2 regions of the Streptomyces sp. NPDC023527 genome follow, and region 2 is predicted to be linked to the other one. Evidence: predicted binding sites of a transcription regulator. Region 2 holds the regulator's gene; the other holds the start of a gene.
The links. The regulator HspR, encoded in region 2, represses chaperone genes until heat shock. The targets are predictions, from matches to a motif close to TTGAGNNNNNNNNNCTCAA.
Positions count from the first base shown of each region.

Region 1: the regulator HspR is predicted to act here: its motif matches at 5,344-5,362, upstream of lon (endopeptidase La).

Region 1 is NZ_JBVHJJ010000004.1:430,771-441,935, forward strand. Features, by position in the region: gene ACZ303_RS11070 ((2Fe-2S)-binding protein) at 34-492, opposite strand; gene ACZ303_RS11075 (xanthine dehydrogenase family protein molybdopterin-binding subunit) at 510-2,726, opposite strand; gene lon (endopeptidase La) at 2,913-5,321, opposite strand; gene ACZ303_RS11085 (GlxA family transcriptional regulator) at 5,437-6,417, opposite strand; gene ACZ303_RS11090 (NAD(P)-dependent oxidoreductase) at 6,541-7,407, shown strand; partial or broken gene ACZ303_RS11095 (maleylpyruvate isomerase N-terminal domain-containing protein) at 7,404-7,751, shown strand; gene ACZ303_RS11100 (rhomboid-like protein) at 7,647-8,741, opposite strand; gene ACZ303_RS11105 (spermidine synthase) at 8,899-9,618, shown strand; gene ACZ303_RS11110 (response regulator transcription factor) at 9,708-10,445, shown strand; gene ACZ303_RS11115 (HAMP domain-containing sensor histidine kinase) at 10,442-11,165, shown strand, end outside.
Region 2 is NZ_JBVHJJ010000001.1:649,989-661,153, forward strand. Features, by position in the region: gene grpE (nucleotide exchange factor GrpE) at 1-358, shown strand, start outside; gene dnaJ (molecular chaperone DnaJ) at 401-1,579, shown strand; gene ACZ303_RS02990 (heat shock protein transcriptional repressor HspR) at 1,581-2,045, shown strand; gene ACZ303_RS02995 (helix-turn-helix domain-containing protein) at 2,143-3,255, opposite strand; gene ACZ303_RS03000 (Tat pathway signal protein) at 3,473-4,084, shown strand; gene ACZ303_RS03005 (hypothetical protein) at 4,438-5,205, shown strand; gene ACZ303_RS03010 (ATP-binding protein) at 5,208-5,666, opposite strand; gene ACZ303_RS03015 (helix-turn-helix domain-containing protein) at 5,892-6,743, shown strand; gene ACZ303_RS03020 (DUF397 domain-containing protein) at 6,754-6,945, shown strand; gene ACZ303_RS03025 (DUF397 domain-containing protein) at 6,942-7,073, shown strand; gene ACZ303_RS03030 (hypothetical protein) at 7,214-7,468, shown strand; gene ACZ303_RS03035 (hypothetical protein) at 7,859-8,344, shown strand; gene ACZ303_RS03040 (hypothetical protein) at 8,444-8,947, shown strand; gene ACZ303_RS03045 (serine hydrolase domain-containing protein) at 8,981-10,210, opposite strand; gene ACZ303_RS03050 (peptidylprolyl isomerase) at 10,462-10,956, opposite strand; gene ACZ303_RS03055 (hypothetical protein) at 11,010-11,165, opposite strand, start outside.

The sequences.
Region 1 (11,165 bases), on a different contig from region 2:
AAACGGGCACGCGCCCGTACCGCGCCCGCGTGTTCACCCCAGCTTCGCCGCCGCGCTCCGTATCGCCTCGCGGATGCGGAAGTACGTACCGCACCGGCACACGTTGGCGATCGCGTCGATGTCGGCGTCCGTCGGGTTCTTCGTGCGCTTCAGGAGGGCGACGGCGGCCATGATCTGGCCGGGCTGGCAGTAGCCGCACTGGGCGACGTCCTGCTCCAGCCACGCCTCCTGGACGGGGTGCAGCCGGTCGCCGTCGGCGAGGCCCTCGATGGTCGTGACCTCACGGCCCGCCGCCTCCGCGACCGGCACGACGCACGGCCTGACGGCCTCGCCGTCCAGGTGGCTGGTGCACGCCTTGCAGACGTCGATCCCACAGCCGTACTTCGGGCCCCGGATGCCCAGCAGGTCGCGCAGCGCCCACAGCAGGGGCAGGTCGTCGGGGGCGTCGACGGTGACGGACCGGCCGTTGACGGTGAAGGTGTGCGAGGGCACGGAGGGGCTCCAGGGATTCAGCGCGGGAAGGGGGTGAAGTCGACGTCGAAGTTGACCGGAAAGCGCCGGGGGCGCGTGCCGGTGGCACGGGCGTACGCGTTGGCGATCGCCCCGACCGCGGCCGGGACCCCCAGTTCCCCGGCGCCGCCCGGCTCCCCGGCGGCCGGCATGACGAAGATCCGCACCTCCGGCGGGGAGTCCTTCTGGCGCGCGTAGTGGAACTGCGAGTAACTGCCCTCCAGCGGCAGCCCGTTGTCGATGTGCAGTCCGGCGCTGAGGGTCGTGGAGATGGCGTCCGTCAGGCCGCCGAGCAGCTGCGCCTCCAGCCCCCTCGGGTTGACCGGCCGCCCGACATCGGCCGCGATCAACGCCTTGGTGACGCGCGGGCGCTTGGGATCGGTCGCGTCGAGCTCGACGAGGCAGGCCGTACGGGACTTGTACTCCTCGTGGAAGCCGACGCCTTGCGCGTGCCCTGCGGGCATCGACCGGCCCCACCGGCCCTCGCTCGCGACCTTGTCGAGCACCGCGCGCTGCGACCGGTTCTTCAGGACCGCGCGGCGGAACTCCACCGGGTCCTGCCCGAGCGTCGCGGCCAGCTCGTCGACGAGGATCTCCTCCGCGCCGCGCGCGTTCGCCGAGTACACCGACCGCCAGGACGCGGTGGGCATCTTCAGCGGCACCTCGGTCAGGTGCTGGGTGGTGACGCCGAAGTGGTAGGGGCATTTGACGGTGGTGTGGAACAGCGTCTGGGCGAACGTGCCGTTGCCGATGCCGCCGGGCAGCTTGGTGACGGTCGCGGTGAGGATCTCGCCGAGGCCGTGCCGGAAGTCGGTCTCGACGGCGGCCACCCGGTGGTCGAAGCCGATCACGCGGCCCAGCGCGTAGGCGGCCCGGAGCCGGTGGTGGGTGGCGGGCCGCATCCGGCCGTGCCGGGTGTCGTCGATCCGCGACCACATCAACCGCACCGGCCGCCCGGCGGCCTTGGACACCCGGGCGGCCTCCAGCGCCGCGTCGAAGAACAGCCGCCGCCCGAACGAGCCGCCCGCCTGCACCACGTGGACGGTGACCTTGTCCACGGGCAGCCCCAGCTCCTTGGCGATCGTCTGCTGGGCGACGATCGGCGCCTTCAGCCCGGACCAGACCGTCGCCCTGTCGGAACGTACGTCCGCGACGGCCGAGTTGGTCTCCAGCGGCGCGTGGCTCACGAACGCGAAGTCGAACTCCGCGTCGAGGTGCCGGGTCAGAGGCGGCAGGTCCACCAGGGGTGCGGCCGCCGCCTTCAGCTTCGCGCGGATGTCGGCGTCGGAGAGGCCGTCGACGGTCCCGGCGCCCCAGGTCACGTCGAGGGCGTTCTTGGCGTTCAGGGCCTGACCGAAGGTCTCGGCCACGACTGCCACGCCGGTGGGTATCGCGACGACGTCGAGGACGCCGGGCATGGCCCGGACGGCGGCCTCGTTCCGTACCGCCCGCACCGTGCCGCCCAGGGTTGGCGGCCGGCGGACCATGCACGGCTTGGCGCCGGGCACGTCCAGGTCCAGGGTGTACCGCTGCCCGCCGGTGACCATCGCCCGGGCGTCGATACGGGAAGTGGGGGTGGAGACGAGGGTGTGCGCGGACTCCGGCTTGGGCCGGGCGGTGACCGCGCCGAGGTCCCGCGAGGCGGCCGCCGCGGCGAGGGAGGCGTACGAGGCACTGCGCCCGTCCGGCGCGACGACGGCACCCTCCCGCGTGCGCAGCCCGCCGTCCGCCACGCCCCACCGCCTGGCGGCGGCGCGCACCAGCCGCGCGCGGGCGGCGGCCGCGGTGTGCCGGACCGGGTCGTAGAGCGAGCGGATGGAGTTGGAGCTGCCGGTGAACTGTCCGAACAGCAACTCCGGGCGCGCGTCCTCCAGTTGGATCCTCACCTGCGCGAGGGGTATGTCCAGCTCCTCGGCGACCAGCATCGCCACGGCCGTGGTCAGGCCCTGGCCGACCTCTTCCCTCGGCAGCCGGAACGTCACCGAGCCGTCCTCGCCGACGGTCAGGACCAGCATGTGGGCGGTGGGCGCGCCGGCGAGGATCAGTACGTCGCCGAGGTCGACGAGGTCGGCGGTGGCCGGAAGGCCGGGCACGGGCGCCCCGGCGGCGACGGCCGGGGCGGCTTCCGCCGGGCCGAGGCCGGTGGCGACGGCGAGGGTCGGCGCCGCGACCAGGCAGGTGAGGAAGTCGCGCCTGCTGCGCTCCGCGTCCGCCATGAGTGCTCCGTCCTCGCCGGCCCGCCACCGACGCCGGACACCCCACTGATCATTACCAGTGGGTAGCCACGGGACAAGGGCCTGTCCGGCCACTCCCGCTCCTGGTGAGAGAGGTCCGGGCACGTTCCCCGCGAACGCCGGAGCCGGCGGCCCCCGGCCGCCGGCTCCGTCCCCGCGCCCCCGCCGCTACGCCGCGACCGGCACCTCCGCCGAGGTCGAGGCCGACGCCGGCTGGAGCGCCAGCTCCAGCACCTGGCGGACGTCCGACACCGGGTGGACGTCCAGCTTCGAGAGGACCTCCGCCGGCACGTCGTCCAGGTCCGGCTCGTTCCGCTTGGGGATGACGACCGTGGTGATCCCGGCGCGGTGGGCCGCCAGCAGCTTCTGCTTGACGCCGCCGATGGGCAGCACGCGGCCCGTCAGGGACACCTCGCCCGTCATGGCGACGTCCGGGCGGACCTGACGGCCGGACAGCAGGGAGGCCAGGGCCGTCGTCATCGTGACGCCCGCGCTCGGGCCGTCCTTGGGGACCGCGCCGGCCGGGACGTGCAGGTGGATGCCGCGCTCCTTGAAGTCGCCGACGGGCAGCTCCAGTTCGGCTCCGTGGGAGCGCAGGAAGGACAGCGCGATCTGCGCCGACTCCTTCATGACGTCGCCCAGCTGGCCGGTCAGGGTCAGGCCCGCGCCGCCCGTCTCCGGGTCGGCCAGCGACGCCTCGACGAAGAGCACGTCACCGCCCGCGCCCGTGACCGCGAGGCCCGTCGCCACGCCCGGCACCGACGTGCGGCGCTCGGCCGGGTCCTGCGCGGACTCGGGGGTGTGGTGCGGGCGGCCGATCAGCGCCCGCAGGTCGTCGGCGCCGAGGGTCACCGGCAGTTCGCGCTCGCCGAGTTCGTGCTGGGCGGCCACCTTGCGCAGCAGCCGGGCCAGGGCGCGCTCCAGGGTCCGTACGCCCGCTTCCCGGGTGTACTCGCCCGCGAGCTTGCGCAGGGACGCCTCCTCGACGACCACCTCGCCGCTCTCCAGGCCCGCGCGCTCCAGCTGCCGGGGCAGCAGGTGGTCGCGGGCGATGACGACCTTCTCGTCCTCGGTGTAGCCGTCGAGACGGACGAGTTCCATGCGGTCCAGGAGGGGTTCGGGGATCGACTCCAGGACGTTGGCCGTCGCGAGGAAGACCACGTCCGACAGGTCCAGCTCGACCTCCAGGTAGTGGTCCCGGAAGGTGTGGTTCTGCGCCGGGTCCAGGACCTCCAGCAGGGCCGCCGCCGGGTCGCCGCGGAAGTCGGAGCCGACCTTGTCGATCTCGTCGAGGAGGACGACCGGGTTCATCGAACCGGCCTCCTTGATCGCCCGTACGATCCGGCCGGGCAGCGCGCCCACGTAGGTGCGGCGGTGGCCGCGGATCTCGGCCTCGTCCCGGACGCCGCCGAGGGCGACCCGGACGAACTCGCGGCCCATGGCACGGGCCACCGACTCCCCCAGGGACGTCTTCCCGACACCGGGCGGGCCGACGAGCGCGAGCACCGCGCCCCCGCGCCGCCCGCCGACCACGCCCAGCCCCCGGTCGGCGCGCCGCTTGCGCACCGCCAGGTATTCGGTGATCCGTTCCTTGACGTCCGCCAGGCCCGCGTGGTCGGCGTCGAGCACGGTGCGGGCGCCGGGGATGTCGTACGCGTCCTCGGTGCGCTCGTTCCACGGCATCTCCAGGACCGTGTCGAGCCAGGTGCGGATCCAGCCGCTCTCGGGGCTCTGGTCGGAGGCGCGTTCGAGCTTGTCGACCTCCTTGAGGGCGGCTTCCCGCACCTTCCGGGGAAGGTCCGCGGCCTCGACGCGGGAGCGGTAGTCGTCGGTCTCGCTGTCGGGGTCGCCGTTGAGCTCGGCGAGCTCCTTGCGGACGGCCTCCAGCTGGCGGCGCAGGAGGAATTCGCGCTGCTGCTTGTCCACGCCTTCCTGGACGTCCTTGGCGATGGACTCGGCGACGTCCTGCTCGGCGAGGTGGTCGCCCAGCCACTTCACGGCGAGCTTGAGGCGGGCCACCGGGTCGGCGGTCTCCAGGAGCTCGACGCGCTGGGTGACGGTGAGGAAGGGCGAGTAGCCGGAGTTGTCGGCGAGCTGGGAGACGTCGTCGATCTGCTGGACGCGGTCCACGACCTGCCAGGCGCCGCGCTTGCGGAGCCAGCTGGTGGCCAGCGCCTTGTACTCCTTCATCAGCTCGGTGACGGCACCGGGGAGCGGGTCGGGCGCGGTGTCCTCGATGCGGGTGCCCTCGACCCACAGGGCGGCGCCGGGTCCGGTCGTACCGGCCCCGATCCGCACCCGGGCGAGCCCGCGGATGAGGGCGCCGGGGTCGCCGTCGGAGAGCCGTCCGACCTGCTCGACGCGACCGAGCGTGCCGGTCCCCGCATACGCGCCCTCGACCCGGGGCACAAGCAGCACCTGCGGCTTGTTGTCCCCGGTGGCGGCGGCCTGGGCGGCCTCGACCGCGGCCCGTACCTCGGCATCGGAGAGGTCCAGGGGGACCACCATGCCGGGCAGCACCACCTCGTCGTCGAGGGGCAGTACGGGCAGGGTGAGCGGTGTGGACGTGAAAGCCATGATCTCCCCTTCGGCAGGCAAGTTGAGCTACACCGACTCAATGCTTGTCCGCGTCCGGATGTTCCCCCGCCCGCGTTCGCTCTGAGCGATCACCGACGGGAGGGACAGGAGAGCGTCAGGCCGCGCCCGGAAACGCCTTCCGGTAGTCCGAGGGCGACACGCCGAAGTGCTGCGCGAAGTGGCGGCGCAGATTGGTCGCGGTACCCAGGCCGCTGCGCTCGCCGATCCGCTCGATGGACAGGTCGGTCGCCTCCAGCAGCGCCTGGGCGTGCGCGAGCCGCCTGCTCAGGAGCCACTTCAGCGGGGTGGTGCCGGTGGCCGCGTGCAGGCGCCGGAAGAAGGTGCGCGGGCTCATCCCGGCGCGCGCGGCCAGCTCCTCGACGGTCAGCGGCCGGTCGAGGTTCTCGGTGGCCCACTGGAGTACGGGCGCGAGCCCGTCGTCGCCGGCCGGGGGTACCGGCACCTCGACGAACTGCGCCTGGCCGCCGGGGCGGTGCGCGGGGACGACCAGGCGGCGGGCGAGCTGGTTGGCAACGTGCGCGCCCAGGTCGTGGCGGACCAGGTGCAGACACAGATCGAGCCCCGCGGTGACCCCGGCGCTGGTGAGGACATCGCCGTCGTCCACGTAGAGCACCGAGTCGTCCACGTCGACCTTCGGGTGGCGGCGGGCGAGCTCCTCGGTGTGCATCCAGTGGCACGTGGCCCGGCGGCCGTCGAGGATCCCCGCCTCGGCCAGCGCGAAGGCCCCGGCGCACAGGGAGACCATGCGGGCGCCGGAGTCGGCGGCGGCCCGCAGCGCGGTGAGCAGCTCCGGCGGCAGCTCCCGGCCGCCGTCGACGCACGCCTCCGGCACCGAGGGGACGATCACCGTGTCCGCGCCGGCCAGGCCCTCCAGGCCGTACGGGGTGCGCAGCCCGAAGCCGGTCGGGGACGGGTCCCCGGGCCCGCCCGCCGCGCACAACCGCAGGTCGTACCAGGGGTCGGCCAGGTCGAGGTGCGGGATGCCGAAGACCGTGCAGACGACCCCCAGCTCGTACAGGTCCCAGAACGGGACATCGTCGTCGATCACTGCCACGGCCACGGAACCAGCGCTCATGGCGGCCAGCCTATTGGCACGAATCGTTCGAGGCTCGGCAGTCCTGCCACTGTCGGGCCCCGCCGACCGGTGCGAGCGTGGTCCTCACTTGATCAACTTCCTGTGCGACAACGAGGAGCACCCATGACTGTCACCGTTCTCGGCCTCGGCCGGATGGGCACGGCCCTGGCCGGCGCCTTTCTGGCGGCCGGGCACCCGACCACCGTCTGGAACCGCTCGGCCGCCAAGGCCGACGCCCTCGTCGGGCGCGGAGCCGTCCGCGCGGGGTCGGCCCGCGAGGCCGTGGCGGCGAGCGAGCTGGTCGTGGTCTGTGTGACGACGTACGACGACGTCCACGCCGTCCTGGACCCGGCGGCCGACGCGCTGGCGGGCCGGACGCTGGTCAACCTGACCTCCGGGTCGCCCGAGCAGGCCCGCGAGACGGCCGCCTGGGCCGCCGGGCACGGCGCGGACTATCTGGACGGCGGGATCATGACGACCCCGCCCGGCATCGGGGACCCCGCCTTCATGCTGCTCTGCGCCGGCTCCCCGGCCGCCTTCGCCGCCCACCGGGCCACCCTGGCGAGCCTCGGGGACCCGGTGGACCTCGGCACCGACCCGGGCCTCGCGTCCCTGTACGACACGGCGCTGCTCGGCCTGATGTGGGCGGCCCTCGGCGGCTGGCTGCACGGCGTGGCGCTGACCGGCGCCGACCGGGTGGACGCGGCGGCGTTCACCCCGGTCGCCGTCCGCTGGCTGACGGCCGTCTCGGGGTTCATGAGCACGTACGCGCCCCAGATCGACGCGGGCCACTACCCCGGCGACGACGCCACCCTCGACATCCACCTCGCGACGATGGACCACCTCGTCCACGCCAGTGAGGCGCGCGGCCTGGACATGGAGCTGCCGGCGCTGTTCAAGAGGTTCACCGAGCGGGCGGTGGCGGCAGGCCACGGCGGGGACAGCTACGCGCGCCTGATCGAGGTCGTACGGAGCGGGGGCGGCGCGTGAGCCCCACCCCGAAGGAATGGTCCGCGCTGGTCACCGAGGCCGCCGGGCTCGGCACCGCCGCGCTCGCGGCGGGCGGGGAGCCCGACTGGTCGCGGCCCGCCGGTGACCTCGACTGGGCCTGTCACGCGACCCTCGACCACCTGGCCCTGGGCCTCGTCGGCTACGCCGGGCTGCTCACCGCCCGGCCCACCGACCGGTACATCGCGCTCTTCGCCTCGCTGGACCCCGAAGCGCCGCTCTCAGCGCGCCTGGAGGGCATCCGCATCGCTGCCGCGCTGCTCGCCGCCACCGTCCGCGGCGCGGACCCCGCCGACCGGGCCTGGCACCCGTGGGGGCACTCCGACGCGGCCGGCTTCGCCGCCATGGGTGTGGTCGAGACCGTCGTGCACACCCACGACATCGCGCGCGGTCTCGGGCTCGGCTGGAGCCCGCCCGACGAGCTGTGCGCGCCCGTCGTCGAGCGCCTCTTCCCCGGCGCCCCCACCGGACAGGCCCCCGCCGCCACTCTCCTGTGGTGCGCCGGCCGGGCCGCGCTGCCCGGGCACGAACGGCGTACGGAGTGGAGCTGGGACGGCGCCGTCCGCTGAAGCCTTCCCGGCCGCGCCCCGCCCGTCACCCCGTCCGTCGCGCAGGAGGGAGCGGCAGGCGATGCCGGTGAGCAGGGCGATCGGGTGGCCCCAGCTGGCGAGCGGGTCGGCGAACTCGATCAGATCCTGGGCGCACATCAGGCAGGCCAGGCCGAGGACGACCCCGCCCGCCCGGCGCGGCAGCAGGCCGGTCAGCGCGCCTATGCAGGCCATGACGCCGAAGCTGATGCCGTAGTCGAGGCGGTGCAGCGACGCCTCGGGCAGCCGGCCGGCGGCCACGGCGCCGGCCACCGGCAGCTCGGTGGCGAGGGTGGCCAGGACGTGGCCGAGGAGGAAGACGCCCGCGGTACGGGCGCCGCCGACCCGGCGCTCCAGGGCGCTGACGACGACGGCGAAGAGCACGCCGTACAGGGAGTACAGGCCGCCGGCGACCCACAGGGCGCTGGCGACGAGGACGACGAGCGGCTGCTCGGCGAGGTGGGCGGCATCGGTGCTGGAGTCGCGCAGGAGCTGGTCGACGGTCTCCCGCTCGCCGAGGTGGGTGTAGAGGGCGGTGGCCAGGAGGACCAGCCCGTAGACGAAGGCGAAGGGCGTGCCGGTGGGGGTGGGGAGCAGTCGCCAAGGCCGGGCGAGCCGGCCGCGGCCGCGGCGGCGCGGGTCTTCGCCGGGTGCCCGGTCATCGGTGGACCGCGCGTCGGCGGGGTCAACCACACTCACTCGGCCAAGCCCCTTTCCGGCGGGCTCCATCGGCTCTCCGGGCGGCGGAACCCCCCGCCCGTACTCGCAACATTAAGGTCCACGGAGGCCCGGCATTTCAACCTCCGGGCGTGACTCCCGTCACGACCCTCAACCCCGTTCCCGTCCGCTGCGTCCGCCGAGTAAACCGATCCCCGGAGGCTCCGCCATGACCACCCGAGATGTCCGGTTCGCAGCACCCGCCCCCGCGCCGGGCCACCCCGCCCCGCCCCTCACCCTGGACCGCCGCGACGGCCCGTACGGCGAGGTCGCGCTGCGCCGTCGGGGTGACATCTACGAGATCATCGCCAACGGCTGCTTCCTGATGGACACCTCCGACGGCCGGTCCGAGCGGCTGCTGATCGACGCGGCGCTCGCCGCCCTGCCCGCCGGGCGCCGGGGACCGTCCGTCCTGATCGGCGGGCTCGGCGTCGGCTTCTCCCTCGCCCGGGCGGCGGCCGAACCGCGCTGGGGCCGGATCACCGTCGTCGAGCGGGAGGCGGCGGTCATCGACTGGCACCGCGCGGGGCCGCTGGGCGCGTTCTCCGGTGCGGCGCTCGCCGACCCGCGCACGGAGGTCGTCCACGCCGACCTGGTCACCTACGTGCACACGGCCCCCGCGGCCCACGACGCGCTGTGCCTGGACATCGACAACGGGCCCGGCTGGACCGTCACCGAGGACAACGACGGCCTCTACTCCCCGGCCGGCCTCGCGGCGTGCCGGGCGCGGCTGACGCCGGGCGGCGTGCTGGCCGTGTGGTCCGCGCAACCGTCCGAGGACTTCGAGGAAGCCCTCCGGAATGCCGGGTTCGAAGGGGTAAGAACCGAAGAGATCACCGTTGCCCGGGGCGTCCCGGACGTCGTGCACCTCGCGCTCCGTGCCGCGTAGCCGTCCCCTGCCACCTGCCCGTACTCTGCTTGCCACACCTGCAGGACTGTAGAGAATCACGCTACGGGAAGACGCTAGGGGCGGGGCGCATGGAGCAGACACACATCGGCCCGAGCGGTGCCGCAAGCTCCGCCGGGGCCCAGCGACGGGTCCTCGTCGTCGAGGACGACCGGACCATCGTCGACGCCATCGCGGCCCGGCTGCGCGCCGAGGGGTTCCAGGTACGGACCGCCGGCGACGGCCCCTCGGCCGTCGACGCCGCCGACGCCTGGCAGCCGGACCTGCTGGTCCTGGATGTGATGCTGCCGGGCTTCGACGGCCTGGAGGTCTGCCGCCGGGTGCAGGCACAGCGCCCGGTGCCCGTCCTGATGCTGACGGCCCGCGACGACGAGACCGACATGCTGGTCGGGCTGGGCGTCGGCGCCGACGACTACATGACCAAACCCTTCTCCATGCGGGAGCTGGCGGCCCGGGTGCACGTACTGCTGCGGCGCGTGGAGCGGGCGGCGCTCGCCGCGCACACGCCGCGCACCGGCATCCTGCGCCTGGGCGAGCTGGAGATCGACCACGCCCAGCGGCGGGTGCGGGTGCGCGGCGACGACGTACACCTGACGCCGACCGAGTTCGACCTGCTGGTCTGTCTGGCGAACACCCCGCGCGCCGTCCTCTCCCGCGAGCAGCTGCTCGCCGAGGTGTGGGACTGGGCGGACGCCTCCGGCACCCGGACCGTGGACAGTCACATCAAGGCCCTGCGCCGGAAGATCGGTGCGGAGCGGATCCGTACGGTCCACGGTGTCGGGTACGCGCTGGAGACCCCGGCGGCATGAGCGGCGGCGGTACCGGCGGCGGGGCCGCCCGGGAGGACGGCGTCCAGGAGCGCCCCGTGGCCCCGGCGGGGCTGGGCGGCCGGGTCTGGGAGGCGCTGCGGCCCCTGGACCCCTACCGGTCGGTGAAGGCGGCGCTGGGCGCGCTGGTCATCGGCTCGGTGGTCATAACGACCTTCCTGGTCTTCGTCGCGATCCACTCCGCGACCGAGCTGCGCGTGATCACGGTCTTCTCGATCATCGCCTCGCTGCTGATAACCCAGTTCGTGGCCCACGGCCTGACCGCCCCGCTGGACGAGATGACCGACGTCACCCGGGCGATGGCGCAGGGCGACTACACCCGCCGGGTCGGGGCCGGGCGGCGCGACGAGTTCGGTGACCTGGCCAACGCCTTCAACCGGATGGCGGCCGACCTGGAGGCGGTGGACACCCACCGCAAGGAGCTGGTCGCCAACGTCTCGCACGAGCTGCGCACCCCCATCGCGGGGCTGCGGGCGGTGCTGGAGAACGTCGTGGACGGGGTCTCGGCCGCCGATCCGGAGACCATGCGCACCGCGCTGCGCCAGACCGAGCGGCTGGGCCGCCTGGTGGAGCAGCTGCTGGACCTGTCCCGGCTGGACAACGGCGTCGTGCCGCTGCACGCGCGCCGCTTCGAGGTGTGGCCGTATCTGGCGGGCGTGCTGAAGGAGGCCAGCATGGCCAACGGCTCCGGCTCCTCTCCGC
Region 2 (11,165 bases):
CGAGCTCCTCCCCACGCTCGACGACATCGGCCGCGCCCGTGATCACGGCGAGCTCGTCGGCGGCTTCAAGTCCGTCGCCGAGTCGCTGGAGACGGTCGTCGCCAAGATGGGCCTGCAGCAGTTCGGCAAGGAGGGCGAGCCCTTCGACCCGCTGGTGCACGAGGCGCTGATGCACTCCTACGCGCCGGACGTCACCGAGACCACGTGCGTGCAGATTCTGCAGCCGGGGTATCGGATCGGCGAGCGGACGATCCGCCCCGCGCGGGTCGCCGTGGCCGAGCCCCAGCCGGGCGCCCAGAAGGGCGACGGCGAGGGCGACGAGCCGACCGAGGAGAGCGGTGGCCCGGAGCAGGGCTGACGCGATGAACGACCGTAGGGACCGGAAGGAGGGACGCCGGGGATGAGCACGAAGGACTTCGTGGAGAAGGACTACTACAAGGTCCTCGGCGTGCCCAAGGACGCCACCGAGGCCGAGATCAAGAAGGCGTACCGGAAGCTCGCCCGCGAGTTCCACCCGGACGCCAACAAGGGCGACGCCTCGGCCGAGGAGCGCTTCAAGGAGATCTCCGAGGCCAATGACGTCCTGGCCGACCCCAAGCGGCGCAAGGAGTACGACGAGGCCCGCGCCCTGTTCGGGAGCGGTGGCTTCCGACCCGGGCCGGGCGGCGCCGGTCCCGGCGGTTCGTTCAACTTCGACCTGGGCGACCTCTTCGGAGGCGCCCAGGGCGGAGGCGGCGCGGGCGGTGGCTTCGGCGGCGGTCTCGGCGACGTCTTCGGCGGTCTGTTCAACCGGGGCGCCGGCACCCGCACCCAGCCGCGCCGCGGCCAGGACATCGAGTCCGAGGTGTCGCTCAACTTCATCGAGGCGGTCGACGGGGCCACGGTCCCGCTGCGGATGTCCTCCTCGGCGGCCTGTAAGGCGTGCTCCGGCACGGGCGACAAAAACGGTACGCCTCGGGTCTGCCCGACCTGTGTCGGCACCGGCCAGGTCTCGCACGGCTCGGGCGGCGGCTTCTCGCTGACCGACCCCTGCCCCGACTGCAAGGGCCGCGGGCTCATCCCCGAGAACCCCTGCGACACGTGCAAGGGCAGCGGCCGTGCCACGTCCTCCCGCACCATGCAGGTCCGCATCCCGCCGGGCGTCACCGACGGTCAGCGGATCCGCCTGCGCGGCAAGGGAGCGCCGGGCGAGCGCGGCGGCCCCAGCGGTGATCTGTACGTCGTCGTGCACGTCGGCGCCCACCCGGTCTTCGGCCGCAAGGGCGACAACCTCACCGTCACCGTGCCCGTCTCGTACGCCGAGGCGGCGCTGGGCGCCGAGGTGAAGGTCCCGACCCTCGGCGGCCCGCCGGTCACCCTCAAACTGCCCGCGGGCACGCCCAACGGCCGTACGATGCGCGCCCGGGGCAAGGGCGCCGTGCGCAAGGACGGCACCCGCGGCGACCTCCTGGTCACCGTCGAGGTGGCCGTACCCAAGGAGCTCGACGACAAGGCACGGGAGGCCCTGGAGGCCTACCGCGCCGCGACGGCGGGCGAGGATCCGAGGGCCGAGCTGTTCAAGGCCGCGAAGGGAGCATGAGATGGACGGCCGACGACGAGGCTTTGGGCAGGCACAGCCGTTCGAGCTGACCGACGAGTCGCCGGTCTACGTCATCTCCGTCGCCGCCCAGCTGTCGGGCCTGCACCCGCAGACCCTGCGGCAGTACGACCGCCTCGGCCTGGTCTCCCCCGACCGCACGGCCGGCCGCGGCCGCCGCTATTCGGCGCGCGACATCGAACTGCTCCGCCAGGTCCAGCAACTCAGCCAGACCGAGGGCATCAACCTCGCCGGCATCAAGCGCATCATCGAGCTGGAGAACCAGGTGGCCGCGCTCAAGGCGCGCGTCGCCGAACTCCAGGGCGCGGTCGAGGGCGCGGCCACGGCCATGCAACAGCGCGAGGCCGCGGTCCACGCCTCGTACCGCCGCGATCTGGTTCCGTACCAGGACGTGCAGCAGACCAGCGCGCTGGTGGTGTGGCGCCCTCGGCGCGATACCGAGCGCTGACGCCGCCGGTCGCTGAGCTCGTGGAAGGGGCCCGGAGAGTTCGCTCTCCGGGCCCCTTCGCGTCGCACGGTCTGCTCCCGGGCGGGGTGGACGCCGGTTACGGCCGGGATGCCGGGGCGGGCAGCAGGTCCGGCTGCCAGATGACGCGGTTCGGGTAGACGTGCGCCGTGGGAGTGAGCTTGTACGAGCCGTCGGTGGCGTCCGCCGCGAGCACCCAGCCGACACCCTGGTAGGCGAAAGGCTCGTTCGCCCGGGCGAGGGCGCACCAGCCGGCTTCGGTGATGAGGGTCCGGCCGGCCGGGATGGTCAGCAGCCGGGTGTCCGGTGCCGCCGGGCAGGTGTGGAAGGCGCTTTCGCGGGCGTACTGCAGGCGAGCCTTGACCGGCGCCGGCCGACGACCAGGGTTCACGATCTTCAGGGCGAAGGAGACCCGGTCGGCCTCCACCCGTGCGCAGACCCTCCAGACCACGTCACCCGGTCCCGGGAACGGGGCGCTGCACCGGCTGTCCTCACCCAGGGTCCCCTTCTCCAGTCCGGGCCGCTCGACGGAGGCCGCCGCGCCGGACGACGGCTGCGTGGCGGGTGCCGTGGAGGCAGGGACGGCGGACGCGGCCTCGGGTTCACCGACGTGCCGGCCGACGGCGGTGATGCCGCCGATGAGGAGAGCGGCAGCGGCGACGGCTCCGAGGACCTTGCCGGGCGTCAGGTGGCGGCGGATCGCGGCGGTGGGACGGATCGTGGTCGGCTGGGGCGCGTCGTCCGCCGGCAGCGCGTCGTCCGCCGGGGACGCGGCGGTGGTCGGGACGTCCGACGGTGGGGTGCTGCCGCTGGGGGTCGCGGTGCTTCCGGAGGTCGCGGCGGCCAGGAAGTGGGCTCGTGCGGTGGCCCGCCAGCCCTTCGGATACCTGCGCTCCAGAAGCGCCTGCGCCCGGTCGACCCGTTCACCGAGGTGCACCACCCGCTCGGCCGCGTCCCCTCGCAGCCCCAAGGCCCACACCACGTCCCGGGAGAGTCCCGCGCCGGGGAGGGACGCACCCCCGGACGCGACGATCTTTCGGCCGCTCAGCCACTTGGAGACCTGGGACTGGTCGGTCTTCCTCCGCTCGTTCAGCTTCCGCGCGAGCTGCTGTTGCTGCGTACCCAGCCTCAGGCGGGCGGCGTTGACCTCCTCGGCCCACGCGTCCAGCGCGTCCCCGAACTCGTCGATCAAGCTCTCATCCGAGCTTCCCACCCCGCGAGGCCCTCTCTCTTCTTGCACATCGACGCCTGAATCCGCAGCTCACGGCGGTGCAAGTGGCACTCCCACATGCACTGCTCCGCGATCCGTGGTCCCGCTCGAGTCGGTCGGCCACGTTTGGTCCCGACGGCAGCCGAACGTATCGGCACCGCCGGACCGACCACCACCGGAACGAGAGGAATCCACACCCGTGACCCGAGAGAAGACCACCCGTCAGCGCACGGCGCTGCCCGTCCTGGCCACCGCCCTGCTGGCCGCCGCTCTGCCCGTCGCACTGCCCGCACAGGCGGAAGCCGCCCCGCGCGGCAGGGCCTGTCTCTTCCTGGACAAGGAAGGGGCCCCCTTCGGGGGCGCGACCTACGGACACGTGGCCTGGGCGGTCCGCGACCCGAGGAACGCCGACCACTGGATCTGGGGCGCCACCGAGAACCTCCAAGGAGACAGCTACACCTCCCCCGACAGCCCCAACGGCAGCTGGATCGAGGGCGGTACGTGGAAGGAGATGCGCGGCGACAGGAAGGGCAAGCACCCCATCGACCTCGCCCGTTACGACGCGTACCGGTGCGTCAACACCGCCGGCGGTGACCTCAAGGCCGCGCAGCGCACCTTCGACAAGATGAAGAACAACGGCTACGCCCTGTTCACGAACAACTGCCTCACCAAGGCGATCGCGATCGTCCGCAAGTACAGCCCGGCGCTGACCGCCCGGCACCTGCCGGACGGCTACTCCAAGGCGCCCAACCACTACTTCTACGCCTCGTTGAACAGCGCCCGCGGCTGGGAGAGGGCCAGTTCGTACTGAGCCCCCTTTCCTCTTCACCGAGCCGACCACCATCCCAGGAAGGACTGATCGACATGTGCCAGCGCTGCAAGGGCAACGGGAAGTGCACCACCTGCGGGCTCCGGATTCCGCGGGGCATGGAGCGGCCGCAAGTGCGACAGCTGCAAGGGCAGTGGTGACTGCAAGGCGTGCAGCGGCCGGGGCTGAGCGCCCCGGCCTGTCGGCCGGGGCGGGCCGGGGCCAGATGGCCCCGGCCCTTCCGGCCCCCGAGATCCACCGACTCCCCCCGTCCCGAGAGGGCCAGGGGCCAGAATCCCCATGTACTCCCGCCTGTCCCATCCATCCCGCCTATCCGTCACTCCTGGAGACCACCGGTGACAGTCCTCGCCGAGAGCGCGAACCCCCTGCCCGACCCGTGGCAACTGTGGGACGTGATCCGAGACCTTCTGACCTCCTGGTTGGGAGTGGGCAGCATCATCGCCTCGTTCCTGACCACGCTGATCACGCTCTGGCTGTGGTTCCAGAGCGCGCGTGCCACGTACCGGGGTGCTCGCCTGACCGGCCAGACGATCCTGTCGGCCGCCCGGTTCGGCATCCAGCATCTGCGCCGGATCCCCGTCCACCGAACCGTCTTCGCGGTCTGCGCGACGCTGGCAGGCTTCGCCCTCCAGGCGGTGTGGCTCGGTGCGACGTACGTGTTCATCAGCATCGTCGCCGAGAACTGGCGGGAGACCTTCAGCGACCGGTACGCGGCCGACGTCCATGAAATCCTCCAGTGGAACGGCGGCAACGGCTACTACACCCTGGCTTGCGCCTCGCTTCTCGTCGGCGCGTATGTCCTTGCCGGGACCCGTCGCGGTGACGGCGTACCGTTCCTCGGCCTCGTACCGGCTGTCCTGCCTACGCTCGCCGGGGTGATCGCGGGATTGTTCGCCGCCGTATTCACGGCCTTCTACGCCCTGGCCTGGGTGTTCACCTTCGGGAACGTGGATCCCGACTGGTCGGGCATCGGGAGTTTCTGGCTCCTTACGCTGGCCTTGCTCGTCTACGTCGCCTTGGGTTTCGCGGCGCTGGGCGCGTCGGCGCTGACCGCGTCCGTATGGAAGAGGGCGCCGGAGTCCCGGACGGCGCCCGCGGTCTGAGCCTACGTCCAGCAGACTGGCACTTTTCGACTGATTTCGCACCATACGGCTTTGGACTCTCCAGCTGCCAGCCCGCGCGGGAGGGAGAAGTAGTGCCAGCGGTCGGAGAGCGCCTGGAGGAGGTTGAGCCCACGGCCGTTGTCGCTGTACGGGTGGGTGTCCCTCGGCGCGGGCGGGTTGGGACTGCTGTCCCACACGGTCATCCGCAGCACCTCCCATTCCGACCAACGCACGCGGAGTTCGGCACTGCCGGTGGTGTGGACGAGGGCGTTGGTGAGCATCTCCCCGGCCAGCAGCTCGGCCCGCCCGGCGAGTTCGGGCAGTTCATGCGCGGTCAGCGCGGTACGGAGGGTGGTACGGGCGACACGGACGGCCCGGGGGTCATGGGGGACACGCAGGCAGTATTCGAACGGTTCGACGGCGGGAGCGGGAAGATGCACGGGGGCTGGTAGGGGCAGCACGATGCCTCCTGCGGTGGGGTGTTGGGTGCGGCCCCGGTGTCAGTGTCGTCATGTGGGCATGACGGTGCGCTTCCGTGGCCGGATACGCCCGCTCTGTGAGCGGCGCAGCACTCAACGTAGGTGTCTACGTAGCACCCAAGCAAGCAACTCGGGGAAGTTAGCCCCATAGAGGGAGGCGTGGCATGGTGGCGACGCAACACGCTCATGAGCAGGGAGAGTTGACCCATGCCGCCCAGGAGTAACCCCACCGCCCGACAAGTGCGTCTAGGTGCTGAGCTGCGCAAGATGCGGGAGCGGGCCGGGATCACCGCCCGCGAGGCCGCGCGACGGCTCGGTATCAGCCCCATGCAGATGAGCCACGTCGAAGTCGCGCGCATCGGCATCAGCGCCGAGCGCCTGCGCGTGCTGGCCGGTCTTTACGGCTGTGCAGACGATGCCTTGGTGAACGCCCTGGTCGCGATGACGGGCCGGCAGGAGCGGGGATGGTGGGAGTCGTACAAGGACTCACTGGCCACTCCCTCCTTGGATCTCGCAGCCCTGGAGTGGAACGCGTGCAGGCTTGAGGCGCTTCAGGTCGTGCATATTCCCGGATTGCTGCAAACCGAGGACTATGCGCGAGCGCTCTTCACGTACTTTCCGAGGGAAACCCGGGCGGATCGCATGGATGTCGACATTGAATTCCGTGAGGGTCGCAAGGAGGTCCTGCGCCGTGACAACCCGCCCGCCTTCACAGCGATCATCCATGAGGCCGCGCTCCGGATGATCGTTGGCGGACGTAAAGTGGCGCGGGACCAATTGAGTGCCATCCTGGCGTGTTCCGAGCGCCCCGGTATCACTGTCCGCGCCGTCCCGTTCGCGGTCGAGGGGTTCGCGGGTATGGGGTACTCGATGCTCTACCTGGCGGGCGCGGTCCCGCAGCTGGACACGGTCCAAATTGATCACGTTCATGGCAGTGTTTTTCTTGATGGGGAAGATCAACTTGCCTACTATCGGGCGCTCATGCGGATGGTAGAGCGATCCGCTCTGTCTGCTGAGGCGACAAGAGACTTCATCGGGCGTATTGCTAAGGAGGTTTGAGAGGGTGGATATGCACCAGCTTGACTGGCAGAAGTCATCGTTCTCCGGGTCAGGTCCGGATAACAGCTGTGTGGAGCTCGCCGGCCTGGACGGAGCGATGAGTATTCGCGAAAGCGATGAACCCGGCACGGCCATAACCACCAGTCGGGTTCGACTCGCCATCCTCATGCGGGTCCTCAAGGGCGGAGGCCTGCACAGATGAACGTCTGGCAGAAGTCGTCGTTCTCCGGTGCAGGGCCGGGCAACAGCTGTGTGGAACTCTCCGCGACCGGCGACCGCGCCGTCAAGGCGAACCACTTGGGCCTCGCCCAACCTCCCACCACCCCGTAACAGGCCCGCCGCCCGGCGGGACCGCCGTGGAGCGCCACCCGTTTCGCTCCTGTCCGCCGCCACGTCACCGGGGACCCCGCGTAGCGGCTGGGCACGCATCAAGGGAAGGTTTTCATCCGCTCCTTCTCCCGGGAGTTCCCATGAAATGGACCCACCGCATCCTGACCACCGCCGTGCTCGGCGCGCTGCTGGGCCTGGGTGGTGCGTGGTCGACCGGTTCCACGCAAGCGGAGGCCGCGGACATCGGCGGGGCCGCGGCCTCCGCGGCGCAAGGCGCGGCTCAGGCGGTCTCGTCCATCGGCCAGGGCGCGAGCGACCTGGTGTCGAAGGCCGGCCAAGGCGCGGCCCAGGCGGCGTCGGGCCTCGCGCAGGCCGCAGGCAAGGTCACGGGCTGACCGCGTGAGCGAGCCCGCGTGCTTCCTGGGGATGCACGCGGGCCCCGTCATGCCGCGCGGTGCGGGCCGTACGGGAGTCGAGGAAGGCGTGCCACGCGCGCAAAGACGCGAAAATCCCCGCCGACGTTATCTCTTAAACCGTCAAACCGCCGTGGCTTTCCTCACTTTGCCCCGATTGGAGGCGTTCGGGAGGGCGAGATAAGATCATTTCGTCCGCCCGGCCATGACCAAGCCCTGGCGGCCGGGGATGAATACCAGGGGGAAGAAGACCGCGGCGGGAGCCGTTAAGTTTGGACGCCTACCGGCGTGCCCGCATGCCCTCTTCCCCCTGTTCTGCAAGGGGAAAGTGTAGTGAATCGCGCTTACATCCGTATAGCTGCGGCTTCCGCCGTGACCGCCGTCGCGCTCGGTGTCGCCGCCCCGATGGCGAGCGCCGTCGAGGCGCATAGGGCCGCCGCCACCGAGGCGCAGGAAATCGAGACGCTGGAGCCGACCGCGGATGACGTCCGCGACCTCGTTTCACGCATGCGCGCGCACGGCGCCGACGCGCGGGAGATCGCGGAGTTCGAGCAGTACGCCGAAATGCTCGACAACCCCCACAAGCGCACGAAGCGCGCGCTGGGAATGGGGACGATCGTCCGCAAGTTGATCGTCGCGGGGCTGCGGCACGGCGGGTCCTGGGCCGGGAAGATCGTCGGCAAGGTCAGCAAGAAGAGCGGGAAGTTCATCGCGCGGAACGGCAACAAGATTGCCGACGCGATCGAGGACGTGGAGGGTTGGAGCGAGACGGCGCTGGCCATCGCGATGGTGAAGGCCGGAGTGCCCACCGATGTCGCGCACGACATCGCTCGCGCCATCATGATGATCGCCGTCTGACAGCGGTAAGCGGAAAAGCGATCGCGGACGGCGCACGGTTCTTCCGGCGGAGCGCCGGTGGCCGTCCGCATCGCCCGTCGGCCCAGGAAGGAGTTCGGGGTGGACGACAAACGACGCGGAACCGATGACGATGAAGCAGCTCCCACCTGGGCGTCGATGACCGCGCGCGAGCGTGTGCTCGCGGCGTTCGGGATGACCGGGCTGGGGCTCGGTGTGGCGGCGGTCGTCGTGCTGTTCCTGTTGCTCGGCGTGCTCGTCATCGCCGTGGTCTGCGGCGGTCTGATCGAGGCGGACGGTCCGGGAGCGTTCGTGTGGGCCGCTGTGCTGTGCGTGCCGTGCGGGATGCTCGCATCGCTGTTCGTCTGTCCGCTGCGGTTGCTGACGCGGATGTCGGGCGTCGCGGGGCGGGGGAAGCGGGCGGCGGAGGCGGGGATCTCGGGTGCGGGAACGTTTGTGGCCGCACTGTTCGTGCAGAGCTTCACACCCGGGCTGAGCGTCGAGCGGCCGTGGATCCCGGCACTGCTGGCCATGATGCTGGTGGCGGGCGCCAACGTGGGCATCGCGCGGGCGGAGGAGCGCAAGGCCCGGCGGTCCGCGGGCTGAGGCGGGCGGCTCGTACGGGTGGGAAGCGACCCGTCAGCCGGTCTTCGGCTGGATCGCTTCGTGGGGGCCGTACACGTGCTCGGGGCTCACGATGCGGGTGATGGCCTCGCCGAAGAGCGTGCTGGGTTCCTGGCCGGCGTGCAGGACGTCGGTGTTGAGGAGGACCACCAGGGTCGCCCGGGCCTCCGGCAGGTAGATCGTCAGCGACTCGTACCCGGGCAGCGAGCCGTTGTGGCCGATCCATCCCTCGATGTCGAAGATGCCCAGCCCGTACGCGAGACCGGGTATGCCCGTCGGGAGGGTCTTCAGGCGCTCGGCCTGGGTCGAGGGTGTCAGCAGCGTGCCGGCGGCGAGGGTGCGGGCCCAACTGCGCAGGTCGTGGAGGTCGGAGATCATCGCGCCTGCGGCCCAGGCCCAGGACGGGTTCCAGTCGGTCGCGTCCTCGATCTTGCCGGAGGCCGTCTGCTCGGTGTAGCCGTGCGGGTGCGGTTCGGGGAATTCCGCGCCGGTGGGGAAGAGCGTGTGACGCAGTCCGGCGGGCTCCAGCACCTTCTGCCGGATGACCTCCTGGAGCGGCCGGCCGGTGACCTTCTCCACCACCAGTCCGAGCAGGATCAGGTTGGTGTTGGAGTAGTCGAACTTCTCGCCCGGCGCGAACTGCACGGGGTGTTTGAAGGCGTAGTCGAGCAGCTCCTGCGGCGTGCGGGGCCGCTCGGGGTCGGCGAAAAGCGCCTTGGCGAAGTCCTGGTCCTCGCTGTAGTTGAAGAGACCGCTGCGCATGCCCGCCAGTTGACGCAGGGTGATGCGGTCACCGTTCGGGACGCCCGTGACGTACGTACCGATGGGGTCGTCCAGGCCGACCTTGCCCTGGTCGACCAGTTCGAGGAGCGCGGTGACCGTGAACGTCTTGGTCTCGCTGCCGATGCGGATGTTGCCGCCGACCTCCATGGGCGCCCGCGTGGCCTTGTCCGCGACGCCGAAGGCCCTGACGTAGCTCCCCTTGCCGGGGGCCCACAGGCCCACGATCACGCCCGGCACCTGTGCCTCGCGCTGGACCTGCTGTACGGCCGCGTCGAGTTGCGCCGCGACGGCCGGAGTGAGCCGGGCGAAGTCCGTGTCGCCGTGCGGGGAGGGAGCGGTTCGTACCGGCGGTGCGGGGTCGGGGGCTCCGTACGCGGAGCCGACGAGGGTCGGGGTGAGGAGCAGACCCGTGGCGGTGGCCGCCACACAGGTCCGGCGAAGCCGTAGGCGTGTGCACTTCACGGCACTGCCTCCTGTCCTGGCCGGGTGTCCCGAGGAGGAGGGTCGAGGCAACAGGAACAGCGTAGGCATACAGCCGTCACCGCGCGCGGTGAGCCGTCCGGGGGGCATTCGCGTGCCCAGCGCATGAGCGAAGACCGTGGTGGTGACAGGTCGGCGGCCCGGACGGGCGGGCGTGAAGCCCGGCCCGTCCGGCGCGCGGGAATTCACCGGGCCGGGGCGGGAAAGGCCCCGCGCCCACCCGGAAGGGGGACTCAGCCCTCGACGACGCCCGACTTCGCGATCTTGACGGCGGCGCGCGGGGTGCCGGACTGGGAGCCCAGGGACTCGATCTTCGTGACCAGCTCCTGGCCCTCGACGACCTCGCCGAAGACGACGTGCTTGCCGTCCAGCCACGACGTGACGACCGTGGTGATGAAGAACTGCGAGCCGTTCGTGTTCTTGCCGGCGTTCGCCATGGAGAGCAGGAACGGGCGGTCGTGCTTCAGCTTGAAGTTCTCGTCCGCGAACTTCTCGCCGTAGATGCTCTTGCCGCCCGTGCCGTCGCCACGGGTGAAGTCGCCACCCTGGAGCATGAAGTCCGGGATGACGCGGTGGAAGCCGGAGCCCTCGTAGCCGAAGCCGTGCTGGCCGGTGGCGAGCTCGCGGAAGTTCTGGGCCGTCTTGGGGACCACGTCGTCGTACAGCTTGAAGACGATGCGGCCGGCGTTGTCGCCGTCAATGGTGATGTCGAAAAAGACGTTGCTCATGGGGCCCATCCTGACATTCCGGTGGGGCAGGTCGCTCCTCGGCCACGCGGTGGCTACCTGAGGCGGAGGCGGACCTCCAGTTCGTGCTCGCCCGGGACGGTCCCGCGGTCCTCGACGTCGAAGGCGGCGGCGAGCTCCTGCCTGACCTTGCGCACGGGGTCGGCCGCGCCGAAGAGGTCGACGGAGACGGTGGCGGACAGCGGGATCGG